DNA from 2 places in the Pseudoglutamicibacter albus genome. Region 1 is predicted to be linked to the other one. Evidence: riboswitches for the same ligand, from Rfam matches in the RefSeq annotation. Region 1 holds a riboswitch; the other holds the start of a gene.
The links. Region 1 has a riboswitch for S-adenosylmethionine ahead of J2S67_RS00060 (O-acetylhomoserine aminocarboxypropyltransferase/cysteine synthase family protein). Riboswitches for the same ligand answer to the same signal wherever they lie in the genome.
Positions count from the first base shown of each region.

Region 2: it holds a riboswitch for S-adenosylmethionine, as region 1 does, so the genes downstream of both, J2S67_RS08610 (acyl-CoA dehydrogenase family protein) here and J2S67_RS00060 (O-acetylhomoserine aminocarboxypropyltransferase/cysteine synthase family protein) in region 1, are expected to answer to the same signal.

Region 1 is NZ_JAVDXX010000001.1:8,398-15,635, reverse strand. It holds gene J2S67_RS00075 (HpcH/HpaI aldolase/citrate lyase family protein) at 1-340, shown strand, start outside; gene J2S67_RS00070 (M20 metallopeptidase family protein) at 381-1,670, opposite strand; gene J2S67_RS00065 (histidine phosphatase family protein) at 1,747-2,406, opposite strand; SAM riboswitch class I at 2,500-2,604, shown strand; gene J2S67_RS00060 (O-acetylhomoserine aminocarboxypropyltransferase/cysteine synthase family protein) at 2,617-3,945, shown strand; gene J2S67_RS00055 (CoA-binding protein) at 3,945-4,457, shown strand; gene J2S67_RS00050 (magnesium and cobalt transport protein CorA) at 4,622-5,728, shown strand; gene J2S67_RS00045 (carbon-nitrogen hydrolase family protein) at 5,771-6,571, opposite strand; gene J2S67_RS00040 (adenylosuccinate synthase) at 6,717-7,238, opposite strand, start outside.
Region 2 is NZ_JAVDXX010000001.1:1,941,634-1,948,871, reverse strand. It holds gene J2S67_RS08635 (ATP-dependent RNA helicase) at 1-257, shown strand, start outside; gene J2S67_RS08630 (hypothetical protein) at 339-1,004, shown strand; gene J2S67_RS08625 (hypothetical protein) at 1,089-1,469, shown strand; gene J2S67_RS08620 (CynX/NimT family MFS transporter) at 1,508-2,815, opposite strand; gene J2S67_RS08615 (LLM class flavin-dependent oxidoreductase) at 2,972-4,396, opposite strand; gene J2S67_RS08610 (acyl-CoA dehydrogenase family protein) at 4,386-5,810, opposite strand; SAM riboswitch class I at 5,820-5,906, opposite strand; gene J2S67_RS08605 (MarR family winged helix-turn-helix transcriptional regulator) at 6,072-6,599, opposite strand; gene J2S67_RS08600 (SDR family NAD(P)-dependent oxidoreductase) at 6,857-7,238, shown strand, end outside.

The DNA.
Region 1 (7,238 bases):
GCCGGGCGCGATCGACGGCCCGACCGTGGGTACCACGGGCGTCAAACTCGCCGAAGCCGCCGCGGTCACGAGCGAGTTCGGTATGACCGGCAAACTGTGCCTAGTTCCAGAACAGACCGCAACCGTCAACGAAGGCCTCTCCCCTTCCAGCGAGGACGTCGCGTGGGCACACGAGTTCCTCACAGAATTCGAGGAAGCCGGCGGAGAGATCCGCAACGGCTCCGACCTGCCGCGCCTCTCCCGCGCGAACAAGATCCTCGCCCTTGCGAAGGCCTACAACGTGCAATGGCGCAAGGCATCCGACCCGGCCCCTGCGCCATCGGACACCTACCACTACTGACACGCGTAGCCGCCGCCGGCTTGTCGTTGCGGGCTGATCGTTAATGTGCGAGAGGCCCGCGGCGTAGCGCAAGTTCCGCGAAAAGCCGCACGCTACGGCCCAGCACGCGATCGTCGAAGATCGCGTGTGGCGAGTGGTTGCCCGCAACTTTCGTGGGGTCTTCACCTTCCGGGACGGCACCGAGGAAAATGTAGGCGCCCGGTACGCGCTGGAGCACTTCGGAGAAGTCTTCTGAACCGGCTTCGGTGCGCGGCAGCTCTCGGTAGGCGGTATCCCCGAACAGGTCCCGCACGGTGTCGGCCACGTAGTCCACGTGTTCGGCCGAGTTCACGGTTACAGGGAAGTCACATTCGACCCTGTAGCTTGCACTCATCCCGTGTGCTTCCGCGATGCCTTTGGCGACGCGCTGCACGGCCGGCACGAGCTTTTCACGTGACGCCGGGCTGAAGGAACGCAGCGTGACCTGGATGGTTGCGGTGGACGGGATGATGTTCGGCGCAGAGCCCGCCTTGATCGAGCCGACGGTCACCACGACGGGGTCAAACGGGTCGAATTGGCGAGTCACCATGGTCTGTAGGCCGAGCACGATCTCTGCCGCGACTGGCACCGGGTCCGCGGCTTGGTGCGGGGCGGATCCGTGGCCGCCTTGGCCGTGGACGGTGATGACGAGGTCGTCACATCCGGACTGTATGGTTCCCGGTTTGGAGACGAACGTTGCGTGCGGGTAGCGGTCGGCGTACACGTGGATCGCGTACGCTTCGTCGACCGGCTGGCCTGCGGCTTCGAGAAGGCCTTCTTCGATTATGATTTTCGCGCCGCCAGCGGTTTCTTCGGCAGGCTGAAACATGCCCACAACATCGGCGGTGAGTTCATCGCGGCGCTGTGCGAGATACAGCAGCGCGCCCACCAGGCCGGCGGTGTGCATGTCGTGGCCGCACGCATGCATCTTCCCGGTTTCGGTGGGCGAATATTCAAGCCCGGTTTCTTCGGTGACCGGTAGCGCGTCCATGTCTCCACGCAACAGGACTACGGGGCGGCGCGTACCTTCAGGTAGCGGAGCAGCACCACGCAGAACAGCGGTCACAGAGGACTGCGCCTTCCCGGTGTGCAGCTCGATCCCCTCGGTTCCCTCGAGCGCATCCAGCACCGCCGCCTGAGTGGTGGGTAGGTGCCGGTCCAGCTCGGGATTCGCGTGCAGATAGCGGCGCAACCGGACGATGTGCCCGTTGAGTTCCGCCGGGATCGGTTCTTGCGCCGCCGGATGTACCGCCGGAAGCTGTTGCCCCGGTGTTGACGTGTTTCTCGCTGATGTACTGGCGGTGCTCATCATGGGTGTCCTTGGCTTAGCTGGTGTCCGTGAACGGCGTCACAGTCAGTGTAGTGGGTGGCTGTGATGCAGCGCCGGGTTAGGAAAGTGCGCTGCGGATGTGGTGCAGGTGCGCTTCTTGGGCTGGGGTGAGGTAGCGGATGTCGCAGTTGCGCAAGCCCGGGTTGCTGATGTTCCACTCGTCCAAGGTGTTGAGCAGGCAGCGAGTGGTTGAGCCGTGGGATACGGCGATGATCCGCTTGCCCGGGTTGCGCTGGAGTGCTTCGGCGAGCGCTGTAGCACTACGGCGGCCGGCGTCTTTGGAGCTTTCGACTCCTTCGAGGATCCCGAGCTCTTTACCGCGGGCTTCGACCTCTTCGACGTTGGGGAGGTGCGCCGGGAAGAGGTAGGTGAAGGTGTCTTGGTCGATGTCGACGTAGGCACGACCTTCGTAGGGGCCGTAGGAGCGTTCTTTGAGCCCGGCGATGACGCGCGGCGCCTCAAGTCCGAGGTGTTCAGCGATGATCTCGGCGGTTTCGCGTGCCCTGAGCTGCGGGGAGGTGAGAATGACGTCCCACGGGCTACCCCATCGTGATGTCGCGTCAGCCGCCAGGGTTTCCGCCGCGGCGCGGGCTTGTTCGATGCCGGTCGCGTTGAGGGGGACGTCCGCGCTTCCTTGGAAGCGGCGTTCTTTATTCCAGTCTGTTTGCCCGTGGCGGACCAAAGCGAGAGACGGGACGTGGTGAGGGCTGGTGCTCATATCCCCAGCTTATGCCGGCCGCACTGTTCCCGGCGCGCCTTAGTACGTCACATGCGTTTGCCCTGGCTCGAGTCGAGTGCGCATAATGGTGGCTGACCATCTAGAGCGGTCGAGGGACCTGGCCCTGTGACGCCGCAGCAACCATCGACGCAGCACCACCGCTGCAGCGAATGGTGCTCATGCCGGGATCGATGGAGTTGAAGGAGTTCCATGTCTTCTGCCGACCGTCAATTCGGTTTCCGTACCCGTGCCCTGCATGCGGGTGCCACCCCTGATTCGGAGCACGGTTCGCGTGCCGTCCCGCTGTATAACACGACGTCTTTCGTGTTTGAAAACGCGGACGATGCGGCAACGCTGTTCGCGCTGCAGAAGTACGGGAACGTGTATTCGCGTATCGCTAACCCTACGGTTGCGGCGTTCGAGGAACGCGTCGCGTCCCTTGAGGGCGGTATCGGCGCGGTCGCGACGTCTTCGGGTATGGCCGCTGAGTTCATCACGTTCGCCGCGCTATGCCAGGCGGGCGATCACGTGGTCGCTTCCTCGAAGCTCTATGGCGGGACCGTGACGCAGCTGGATGTCACGCTGCGCCGATTCGGCGTGGAGACCACGTTCATCGACTCAACCGAGGTCGAGGACTTCGCGGCCGCGATCCAACCGAACACCAAGGTCCTCTACACCGAGGTGGTCGCCAACCCGTCCGGTGTGATCACCGACATCGAAGGTCTCGGCGCTCTCGCCCACGAACACGGGATCCCACTGGTTGTGGATTCGACCCTGACCCCGCCATATATTTTCCGTCCGCTGGAACACGGCGCGGACATCGTGATCCACTCGGCGACCAAGTTCCTGGGCGGCCACGGAACCACCCTGGGCGGCGTGGTCGTTGAATCAGGCCGTTTCAACTGGGGCAACGGCAACTTCCCGTCCATGACGGAACCGGTGCCTTCCTACGGCGACTTGTCGTGGTGGGGCAACTTCGGCGAGTACGGTTTCCTCACCAAGCTACGCAACGAACAGTTGCGTGACATCGGCGCATCGCTCGCCCCTCAGTCCGCGTGGCAGTTGCTCATCGGCATCGAAACCCTGCCGCAGCGTATGGATGCGCACATCGCCAACGCCCGTGAGGTCGCGCGTTGGCTGGCTAACGATGACCGCATCGAGTGGGTCTCCTACGCCGGCCTGGAAGACCACGCCTACCACGAACGCGGCAAGCAGCTCTTGCCGAACGGCGTGGGCTCCGTGTTCAGCTTTGGTCTCAAGGGTGGGCGCGACGTCGGGGCTGAGTTCATCGCGAACCTGCAGCTGGCCAGCCACCTAGCCAACATTGGTGACGCGAAGACCCTCGTGTTGCATCCGGCATCCACAACGCATCAGCAGCTAAGTAAAGAACAGCTGATTGCCGGCGGGATCGGCGAAGACCTGATCCGTATTTCGGTGGGCCTTGAGGATGTTGAGGACATCATCTGGGACCTCGACCAGGCCCTGGAAGCCGCCGTGAACGGTGCTAGTGACGGTGCTGCGAACGGGGAGGAAGCGTAATGAGCAACGAAACCACCACAACAGAGGCCAACAGCACGTGGGTTGGCCCATCAGCCCCGCAACGGTTGAACCTGCTGCGTGCCGCCAAGAGCATCGCGATCGTCGGCGCCTCCACCAACCCCGCGCGTGCCGCGTATTTCGTGGCGACCTACCTGCAGTCCTCCGCCCCCTACAAGCTGTACTTCATCAACCCGCGAGCCACTGAGCTGCTCGGGGAGCCCGTGTACCCGAGCCTCGATGACCTGCCAGAAGCGCCCGACATCGTGGTTGCATTCCGCCGTAACGAAGACCTCCCGAGCGTCGCTGAGGACGCCGTGCGTGTGGGCGCGAAGGTGTTCTGGGCACAGTTGGGCCTGTGGAACGAAGAAGCCGCGCGCATCGCTGAAGCCGGCGGGCTCGCCGCGGTCATGAACCGTTGCGTCAAAATCGAGCACGCACGCTTCCACGGCGGTCTCCACCTTGCAGGCTTCGACACCGGAGTCATCTCCTCCAAACGCCAACTGCGCGCATAACGGTTGCTGTTGCGTCGCTGCACAGCACGATCGCGCACCGATGCTTGAGGCGCCTGCGCGGCGCGGTGGCTACCGCGTGACCGTCTCACCGCGGCGCCGCGGGGTTGAATATCCTGCGCGTCGCGGTGGCCGGGAACGGGCGGAACTGGTGCCAGAATAGAGGCATGTCTGCTCGCAACAAGATCCGCTCCAAACTCGGCCTCCCCCTCGTTTCGGGACGTGCCAGTCATAAGCGAACCCCCGTTGCGCCGCCGACCCCGCACGTGGTGAAAGACAACATCCGCGCAGTCTCATTCGATAACGAAGGCGCGTTTCCGCTCACCGGCGGCCACACCATCGAAACAGCTGGCAGGTATTCGGAAGAACACCCTGACCAGGTCGTCGTGATCTCGATGGATAAGCCGACTGATCAGCAGATTGAAGACCTCGCAGAAGCCTGGGATCTTCACCCGCTGCTGCTCGAGGACCTGCAGGCCCCATCGCGGCGCGCTAAAGCCGAACGTCAAGGCGACACCCTATTCGTCGTGACTCACTCTGTTGCCTATCAAGATGACATCGAAGAGGTCGTCTTCGGCGAATTCAACCTGTTGATGCGAGGGAACCAGGTAGCGGTTTTGTGCCAGGATCAGGCCGCGGTGCGAGCCTGGCAGGCGAAAGGTTTCCGGCTCGAACACCGCTTCGGCGAACAGAACGAGCTACTCAAGCACGGCCCGGAAGCCGTGCTGCATGCAGTGCTCGATGCGGTCGTGGACGGATACGGCCCCGTGCTGCGTGGCCTCGAGACTGACAAAGAAGAGATTGAACGCCAGGTGTTCTCGGGTGACCCGGCGGCTGCCGAGCGTATTTACCGTTTGTCGCGCGAGATCATCGAGCTGCGCCAAATGTCCAACGGGTTAGCGACCGTGATCCGCCGCCTGTTGATCGGAACCACCCGCTACGGGACCGACACCGAGTTGCGTATGTACCTCGATGACGTCTCTGATCATCTCTCCCAGATCATCCCCGACATCGCCGAACTACGGGATGCGCTGAATCAGATCCTGCAGGTCAACGCGACGCTCGTCTCTCAACGGCAAAACGAAGACATGAAGAAGATCTCCGGGTGGGCGGCTATCATCTTTGCGCCCACGCTCATCGGTGCGATCTACGGCATGAACTTCACCAACATGCCCGAACTCGAATGGACCTACGGCTACCCGCTCGCGCTCGCGGCTATGTTCGGATTCGCTCTGTTCCTGTTCATCGTCTTCAAAAAGAAAGACTGGATGTAGCGGCGCTGGCTAGCCCTGCCGCGGCTAGCCCGCGGTCAGCGATCAAGCCTTTGGCGCCTCGACCCCTACGCGGCGGTTCTGAAGAACCGGCAGGTATTCTCGCACGCTCTTGACCTTCTTGCGGCCCACTTTGCCTGTGACCAAACCGAATGGCTCGTCCTCAAGATAAGCGACAGGCTGGGCCAGCGGATCCAGGATGACCGAGTAGCCGATCGTCTGGTTCGAGGCCGTACCGGCAGCCGCAACCCATACCGTGTTCTCCACAGCGCGGGCCTTCAGTAGCGTCTGCCAGTGGTCGATCTTGTTCTCGCCCTTATACCAAGCCGCTGGAACCAACAGGACATCAGCGCCAGCCAACGCAAGGTTGCGCGCGAGCTCGGGGAAACGCACGTCGTAGCACGTCATCATCCCGAACGTCAGGTTCCCGTACGTGAACGTAGCGACCTGGTTGGGGTCGCCTGCAGAAATACGGTTCGATTCCTTGAACGTGAATGCGTCATATAAGTGGATCTTGCGGTACGTCTCAAGCTCCTGGCCATTCGCATCCACTGCAAGGACCGTGTTGTACGGCTTGCCGGTTTCGTTCGGCTCATAGCCGCCCACCACAACCGCGATGCTGTGGCTCGCCGCAATCAAACCGACCTGGCGGGCGAAACGCTCCCACCCCTTCTCAACAAGCCCAGCGAAATCATCGCCAGCCTGGACCAGCGAAAGCATCGATTCCTCAGGGAACACGATCATGTCCGCCTTCTCAGAGGCGGCCTGCCGCGCCAACTTATCCAACGTTTCGAGGTTTTCGAAGACATCGGCGGTCGGGCTGAACTGGCCAAGGGAAATCTTCATCGCGTTCTCCTTGCTGTCTGCAACAAGCGGTGTGAGCCCTACTCTACACACCTTCGGATAAAGCACAGCGTGCATAGAAACAAGGTTCTATGCACGCTGGCTTCAGATGCTACTAGCGGTCTCTTTCAAGGCCGGATGAGTGAGCTCAGTTGTCTTCAACCGGGCCGATCAGATCCCGCACCACGATGCTCGCGTCACGGTCCGGGCCCACCCCGATCGCGGAGAAGCGGCAACCCGACATCGCTTCGAGCGCTTCAACGTATTTGCGGGCGTTTTCCGGCAGGTCATCGAGGCTCCGGGCCCCTGAGATGTCTTCGGTCCAGCCGTCAAAGTATTCATAGATCGGCTTGGCGTGGTGGAACTCGGACTGCGTCATCGGGACCTCGTCGTGGCGCACCCCGTCCACGTCGTAGGCGACGCACACCGGGATCTTCTCGATGCCCGTCAGAACGTCAAGCTTGGTCAAGAAGTAGTCGGTGAAACCGTTGACGCGGGACGCGTAGCGAGCCATAACCGCGTCATACCAGCCGGTGCGGCGCGGACGGCCCGTGTTGACGCCGAACTCGCCACCCACAGTGCGTAGGCGCTCGCCCATATCGTCGAACAGTTCGGTCGGGAACGGGCCAGCACCCACGCGGGTGGTGTAGGCCTTGATGATGCCGATCGA
Region 2 (7,238 bases), 1.9 Mb from region 1:
CCGCGAAACTGCAAGAAACCTTCGGGTGGACCCAAACACCACGCCTAGCAGACGGCCGCGCGCCCGTCCTCTTCCACCTGCTCTCACCGGCAGGCAGGCCTCTCGCGGTTACCTCGGACCTGCACTCCTTCTTTACCGGCCCATACGCCGACGTCCGAGCGGAAATGCGTGGCCGTTACCCGAAACACCCCTGGCCGGAAGACCCACTCACCGCGCAACCAACCCACCTCACCAACCGCAAACTCCGACAGAAATAAGCACACAATCGGCATCAGATAAACTTGAAAGTTGGTGCCCACCCGCACCCACACACCCGAAAAACAAGGGGAACAAACCACATGGTGGACAGCGCCAACAACAGCGGTGCCAGCAGTAACCGCGCGAAGAACGGCCGCAACGCGAACAGTGCCAGCAAGGCCAGCGCCAACAACAGTAGCGCCAGCAACACCCGCACAGAAGCAACCACGGCGGACTATAAACGAGTTCTCGCCAAACCGATGCTCTACCGGGGCATCGTCAGCGCGCTCTTCGCACTCGTCGGCGTCTTCTTCAACACCACCCCAACCGTCGGCGCCATCAGTGCAGCCTTCGCGATCCTCTTCCTCACCAGCGCCCTCTTCTACTGGCCCATCATGCGGCTCGCCCTCGCACCCAGCTACCGCACCGCCGTCACCTCCGCGGTCCTCGCGTGGGCCATCGCCGGCGTCCTCGCCATCATCATGCGCGACCCAGCCGGCATGGCACTCGCCGTAGCGTTCGGCTACACCATCGGCGGAGCATCAGAACTCTACGGCGGGCTCACAACCCGCGAAACCGGCCGCCCCAGCAAAGACACCACCATCTCCGGTGGTCTTGGCGTCATCGGCGGCATCATCATGGTGTTCATGACCACCAGCGACGCCCACGGCGTCTTCGGTATGGCCTCCATGATCACCGCGCTCATCGCAGTGCACCTGCTGATCTCCGCGGTCGGCTACATGCAAGACCAACGCCGCGGCAACTAGACTGAAAACACACAACAACACCAGAGCGCACCGCACACAAACCTGTACACAGACCTCGCACGAAACCCGCGTAAAGGAGAATCCGTGGCCAACAAGCCATCCACGTCTGGCTCGAAGCAGTCCGGCTGGAAGCAAAGCGTAAAACCTGCACTCGCGCTGTCGCTGACCTTCGGTATCGTCGCCGGCGTCATCTCCGCATTCGCCGGTGCAGGCGGAACCCGCAACGGCCTCAACCTTCAGATCGGTGCAACGTTCTTCCTCATCGCGTTCGTCGCGGGCCTGCTGGTGATCTCCCTGCTCATGATGGTCGCTAAAGACAACCCGGACGACCTCGGCAAAGGCTCCGGCGTCAACCGTTCATCCGAACTCACTGACGCCGAACTCGACGCGATCGAAGCCCGCGAACGGGCACAACGGGCCCAACGCGCCCGCGAAAACCGCGAAAACCACGAAAAACGAGGCTAGTGTTCCACGACGAACCGTGCTCTTCAACAGAACCGCGGCTAGTGTTCCTCGACGTAACGCGGCTTAGCTGAAACCAGCCCCGAAACCAACGTGATCACCGCGATTCCCAGCAGGATCCACAACGAGGCCGTCCACGAACCCGTCGCCTCACGCACCACGCCCAAAACCGGCGGAACAGACGCCGCGATCACATAACCGAACGTCTGCGCCATACCCGAGAGCCGTGCCGCCGACATCGGCGTCCGCGCCCGCGCCCCAAATAACGTCAACGCGACCGTGAACAACCCGCCCTGGGCCGTGCCGATCAACAGCGCCCACAGCAACGCCAACTGTGGAGCCAGCATGGTCCCCACAAGCACCACAATCACCGTGGAAACCGCCACAGCAACAGTCGAGCCCACCACGTCGCGCTTCATCAACCAGCCCGCAACGAGCGAACCCACAATGCCGGACGCCTGAATCACCGCAATATGGAAGCCGGCGCTCTCCTCAGAAATCCCCGACGACATCTCGATAGCCGGCCACCACGCCAAAACAGAATAAAACAGGGTCGACTGGAAACCCATGAACGCCGTGATGACCCACGCCAACGGGGAACGCAGAATACTGCGCGGCCGTGCCACAGCCGCTGGTGACGCAGCCGCCGATGCGGCCGCAGGGTTGCCCGCGGCGTCAGTTGCTTGGCGGTCCAGGATCTGTGCTCGCCGCATCACATGGTCCGCACGAACCTGCGGAGCGAACACCGCCACACCAATCAAACCGGCGCCCAACGTCAAACCGAGAGCGCCCTGCCAACCCCAACCCGGCAACCCAGCGATCGGGACAGCGACCGCCGCCGCGAGTGCGGCCATGAGCGACTGAAACGCCGAATACACACCCGTCAGCGTGCCGGCATGATCCGGGAAATCACGCTTAATCAGCGCCGGCAACAGAACGTTCATGATCGCGATCCCAACACCGATCAATACGGTGCCGGCCCACAAACCGAATGAACCAACCCAGGAACGCAACACGATCCCCACGTTGACCGCAATCAAAGCGCCGAACAGGGAATGCGCCAACCCGAAACGCGCCGCGATCCGCGGCACGATCGGCGAAAACACCGCGAAACACAGCAGCGGCAAGGAAATCAGGAACGATGCGGACGCCGCCGAAAGCCCCACGTCTTCCTTAATGCGGGGGAGCAGCGGGCTCGCGCTGGTCATCGGCATCCGCAGATTCGTAGCGATCAGCAAAATACCTGCGATCGCCAAAGCCGGGCTCACAGCCCGCGCCGCAACGCCCGCCACTGGGCGCGAGTGCTCCGGAAGCGGCTGGCTCGCGCCGTCATGCGAAGAATTCTTCATTCCGTAACGTTATCGCCCTTCCCGCGCCGCGCAAGCCGGCAACCGTCACAACACGTCATCACAATCCGCGGCTGCAGAATTACGATGCGGCAGCAGGCACCGTAGGGCGTCCCACGGCACCCGCCCGCCGGCTATGCACGGACGGTGGGGAAATGCTTAGCAGCCAGCTCCCGCCGAAGCGCCAGTGCGGAAGCAGGAACCACGATGCGAATCAGGCAACCAATCCTGCCCCGTCACCGAGGCACGCAACGTCACGGGCTCTGCCGCCGCTCCGGCAGCAGCATCGGCCGCTCCGGCACCGGCATCGGCGGCCTCGCCCGCATCAGCCAACAGACCACGGCGCCTCAGCTCGGGGCTCACGTATTCAGCGAACCGTTCAAGATCAGCCGGCCGCACGCCACTGCACACGTTGAAGCCATCCACACCGGAAGCCGCTTGCCACCCCTCCAACTGATCCGCAACGCTCTCGGGGCCACCCACAATCACAGGGCCGCGGCCACCCAACGTCACGAACGCGGCAATGTCGCGCACGGTCCACTCGCGCGCTGTGTCGCCAGAGGTCACCGAACGCAGGGCGGACTGGTTCGCTTCCGTCTCAACCTCAGCCAACGGAGCATCGGGATCCAGTCCGGCCAAGTCAACGCCGGTCCAGCCCGCGAACAGAGCCAAAGCCCCCTCGACGTCGACATACTGCTGATAGGACTCGAAGCGGCGCTGCGCCTCCTCGTCGTCCGCGCCCGTCACCACGGTGGCCATCGCGAACGTGCGCACCGCATCGGCGGGCCGGCCCGCGACCTCAAGCGCCTCATGTAAGCGGTCAATATAACCGCGCACGACACTTGGCTCAGAACCGATCATGAACACGGCCTCAGCGTTCTCGGCACCAAAACGCAAGCCCCGCGCCGAGGCACCCGCCTGGAACAAGAACGGCGTCCGCTGCGGCCCCGGATGCGTCAACAACGCACCATCAACCGAGAAATACTCGCCCTTATGCTCAGCCTTCCGAACACCCGCCGGATCCACGAATACACCCGCATCGGCATCCTTGAGCACCGAACCCGGAGCGAAACTGCCCTCGAACAGCTTGTACATAACATCCATGTACTCGTCCGCGCGGTCGTAACGCTCATCGTGCGGTAGCTGCCGCTCCAAACCGAGGTTCCGGGCAGCGGAATCCTGATACGAGGTCACAATGTTCCAGCCAACCCGGCCACCCGTCAGGTGGTCCAGGCTCGCGAACCGGCGCGCCAACAGGAACGGGTCCTCATACGTGCAGGAAGCCGTCAATCCGAAACCGAGCCTGCGCGTCACCGCCGCCATTGCAGACACTGCAGCGAACGGATCCAGCAACGGAACCTGCACGCCGCGCTCATGCGAGACCGCGTCGCTTCCGCCGTACACGTCATAGGTTCCCAACACATCTGCCAAAAACAGTGCCGTGAAACCGCCGCGATCCAACGTCTGAGCCAGGTCGGTCCAGTAGCTCAACTGATCAAAGTTAGCCGCCCGAGACTCCGGATGCCGCCACAAACCAGGGGACTGATGCACCGGCGTGGCCATCTCAAACGCGTTAAGAAGCACGGGTCACCTCACCGATCGCGTTGAGGCCCTCCGGGACAGTCCCGTTGACCAGGTAGTCGCCGATGATCCGCTCACGGAACACAATCGGGTTATGCGTCGCGACGGTCTGTGCATTGCGCCAATGCCGGTCCAGGTTCTTCTCCCGCGACGTGTTCGAAGCGCCACCCGTGAGGAACAGTTCAGAGCAAATGCTGGTCACGATGCTCGGTACAGTCACGTGCGCGCGCTCAACAGCAAGCTCCGCCTCAGTCAGCAAGCGCTGCGCATCTGGATCTTCGAGCGAGAGCACACCCTCGGCAGCCTCGAGCCGCCGCGCGGCCTCAACCACAGCTGACTCCACCACGAAAGCCTGCGCCGAAAGCCGCCCCACAACTCCCAGAATCTGCGGATCCTCAGAGTGCGGAACACCCAAACCGGTGTTGAACGAACGCGTCCGCCGGTGCACGCCAGCCGCCGCATCGTTCACAACATTGCGGGCGATACCCGCCAACACGGCGAGCAAAACAATCTGGAACAGCGGCGCCTCAAACTGCGCCTCAGCGCTACCGGGAACACGGTTCAGAATGTGCTCGGGCGCTACACGCACATCGGTGAAACGCGTGGTTCCCGTACCGGTGAGGCTCTGACCGAAACCATTCCAGTCATCCTCAAGCTCAACACCCGGAGCCCGAGTGGAAACGACAGCGAACTGTCGACCCTCGGTCGGTGTTCCATCCGTATCAAGCAGCGTGGCCGAAACCCGGGTATGCGTCGCGTACGCGGTGCCAGTGCAGTAATACTTAGCGCCGTTGAGCACCCCAGTGCCGTCCGCCTGCACAGCCAACGTGGTGTTGAGCGTATTCAACGTATTCCCGCTCACCTCAGTGGACGCGTTACCCACAGTATCGCCAGCAAGGACCTTCGCGTACCAGAACTCGCGCGTCTGCTCATTCTGGTAGCGCAGCGTCTCCGCGAAACCTGCGTGCGAACGGTATTGATGCGCGATGTTCGGGTCAGCTGCCGCCAGGTCGATCAGCAACTGCACCCAGTCGGTGAAGCTCACGCCCGGGCCGCCGTACTCGGTAGGCACCCGCAGTACGGTGAAGCCGGCCCGGTTGAGTTCCGCGATCTCAACGAACGGCAAAACACGATGCGCCTCCCGCTCCGAAGCGCCGAGCGCGATGCGGTCAAAGATCGGCCCGAAATGCTCACGCAGCTCAGCCAGGCTTGGCTTGTGGCCGGCTTCCCACGGGGTGACCGGAGCATCCTGGGTGGTGACGTAACGAAGCCCTTCAGCGAAACTCAAGTCAGCCGAAGAAGCAGTGGTGCTGGTGTTGCTAGCGCCGCCAGTAGCAGCCGGGGTTCCAGCGTCAGTTCCGGCCGCATCGGCTACTGCTGCAGGGTGGGCAGGGGTGTGCGTGGACAACGATGACACAGTTATTCCTTTCCATCGTTCCTGGCGGGAGCACCGTGTACAAACCGGTTGCTGCGACGTCAACGAGCCAGGTCTCTCAGTCGCTCTGGATGGGTTACAAGCATCATTTTTATAGCCCGCCCCCGAGCCATGTCAACCGCCCGCAGGCCTGTTTGTGTCATAAATCGACAAAAAGAATCGCCCTGCGCCAGCGGCTGCTTGCCCCGTGCCTACGGATGCCCGCCCTGCATCGCAGGCGCCGCGGGGGCGTTTCAGGCGGGATTAGAAGGCGACTTTCTCCAGCAGCCGGCTCAGCTCGTGCCGCTCGTCGGAGGTGAGCGCGGCGAGCACCACGTCGTCGGAGGCCATGGTCAGCGCGCGTGCCCTCCGGTAGGCATCCTGCCCTTGCGGTGTGGCGATGACGATCCGGGAACGACGGTCACGCGGATCCACCTGGCGCTCGACCCATCCCCGCTTCTCCAGGAAGTCCACCAGGTTCACTATCTGGCTTGGGTCCAGGCTCAGGAAGTCGCCGAGTTCGCGCTGGGACGGGTTCACGTCCGCGGCGGCCAGGGCCAGCACGGAGTACTGGCGGACCTTCAATCCCATCTCCTCCTGCAGGACGCGGTTGGCGTGGCTGTGGCCGATGCTGCGCAGCCGGGCCGCCAGGAACTGGACCTGGCCGGCGAGCTCTGACGACGTGAACTCCGCCATACGCTCGGCCGCAAGCGCTGTGGAGGGGGCGGGGAAGCGCTGGGCGGCCTCGGCCGGGTTCACTGCGGCTCCGGAGGTGTCCTTTGTGGTCGTCATGTGCTTGCTTCCTTGGTCCGTGTACTCGAGGGAGTGATCCGGCTGATCTTGCCCATATAGAGGCTTGTCCCTTGCAGAGGATCGTACTCGAAATGCAAGCCTCGAAAAATAATTGACAATTTCAATTATATGTACTGTCATGGTTCTTGTGTGGTGAACGCCACACCAGGGCCATCCGAGAGTATCCGCCGCGAGGCGGCACGCAGGCTCTCAGACCAGAACAGACATCTAGCACGTCACCACCGAAGGAGAACCCCATGTCCCTCGACGGCAAGGTAGCCATCGTCACCGGCTCGGGCGCAGGCCTGGGCCTCGCCTACGCCCAGGAGCTCGCCCGCCAGGGAGCCTCCGTGGTTATTAACGACGTCAACCAGGAGACCGCGGACGCTGCTGTCGCCTCCATCACCGAAGCCGGCGGCAAAGCCGTGGCCGCCGTGGTCCCTGTTGGCACCAGCGAGGCCGCCGACCAGCTGGTCAAGACCGCCGTAGACACCTTCGGTGGACTGGACATCCTGGTGAATAACGCCGGCATCCTGCGGGATAAGTCCTTGCTGAAGATGACTGACGAGGACTTCGACCTGGTCATCGGCGTCCACCTCAAGGGCACCTTCACCTGCGTCCGCGCCGCCTACGCCTACT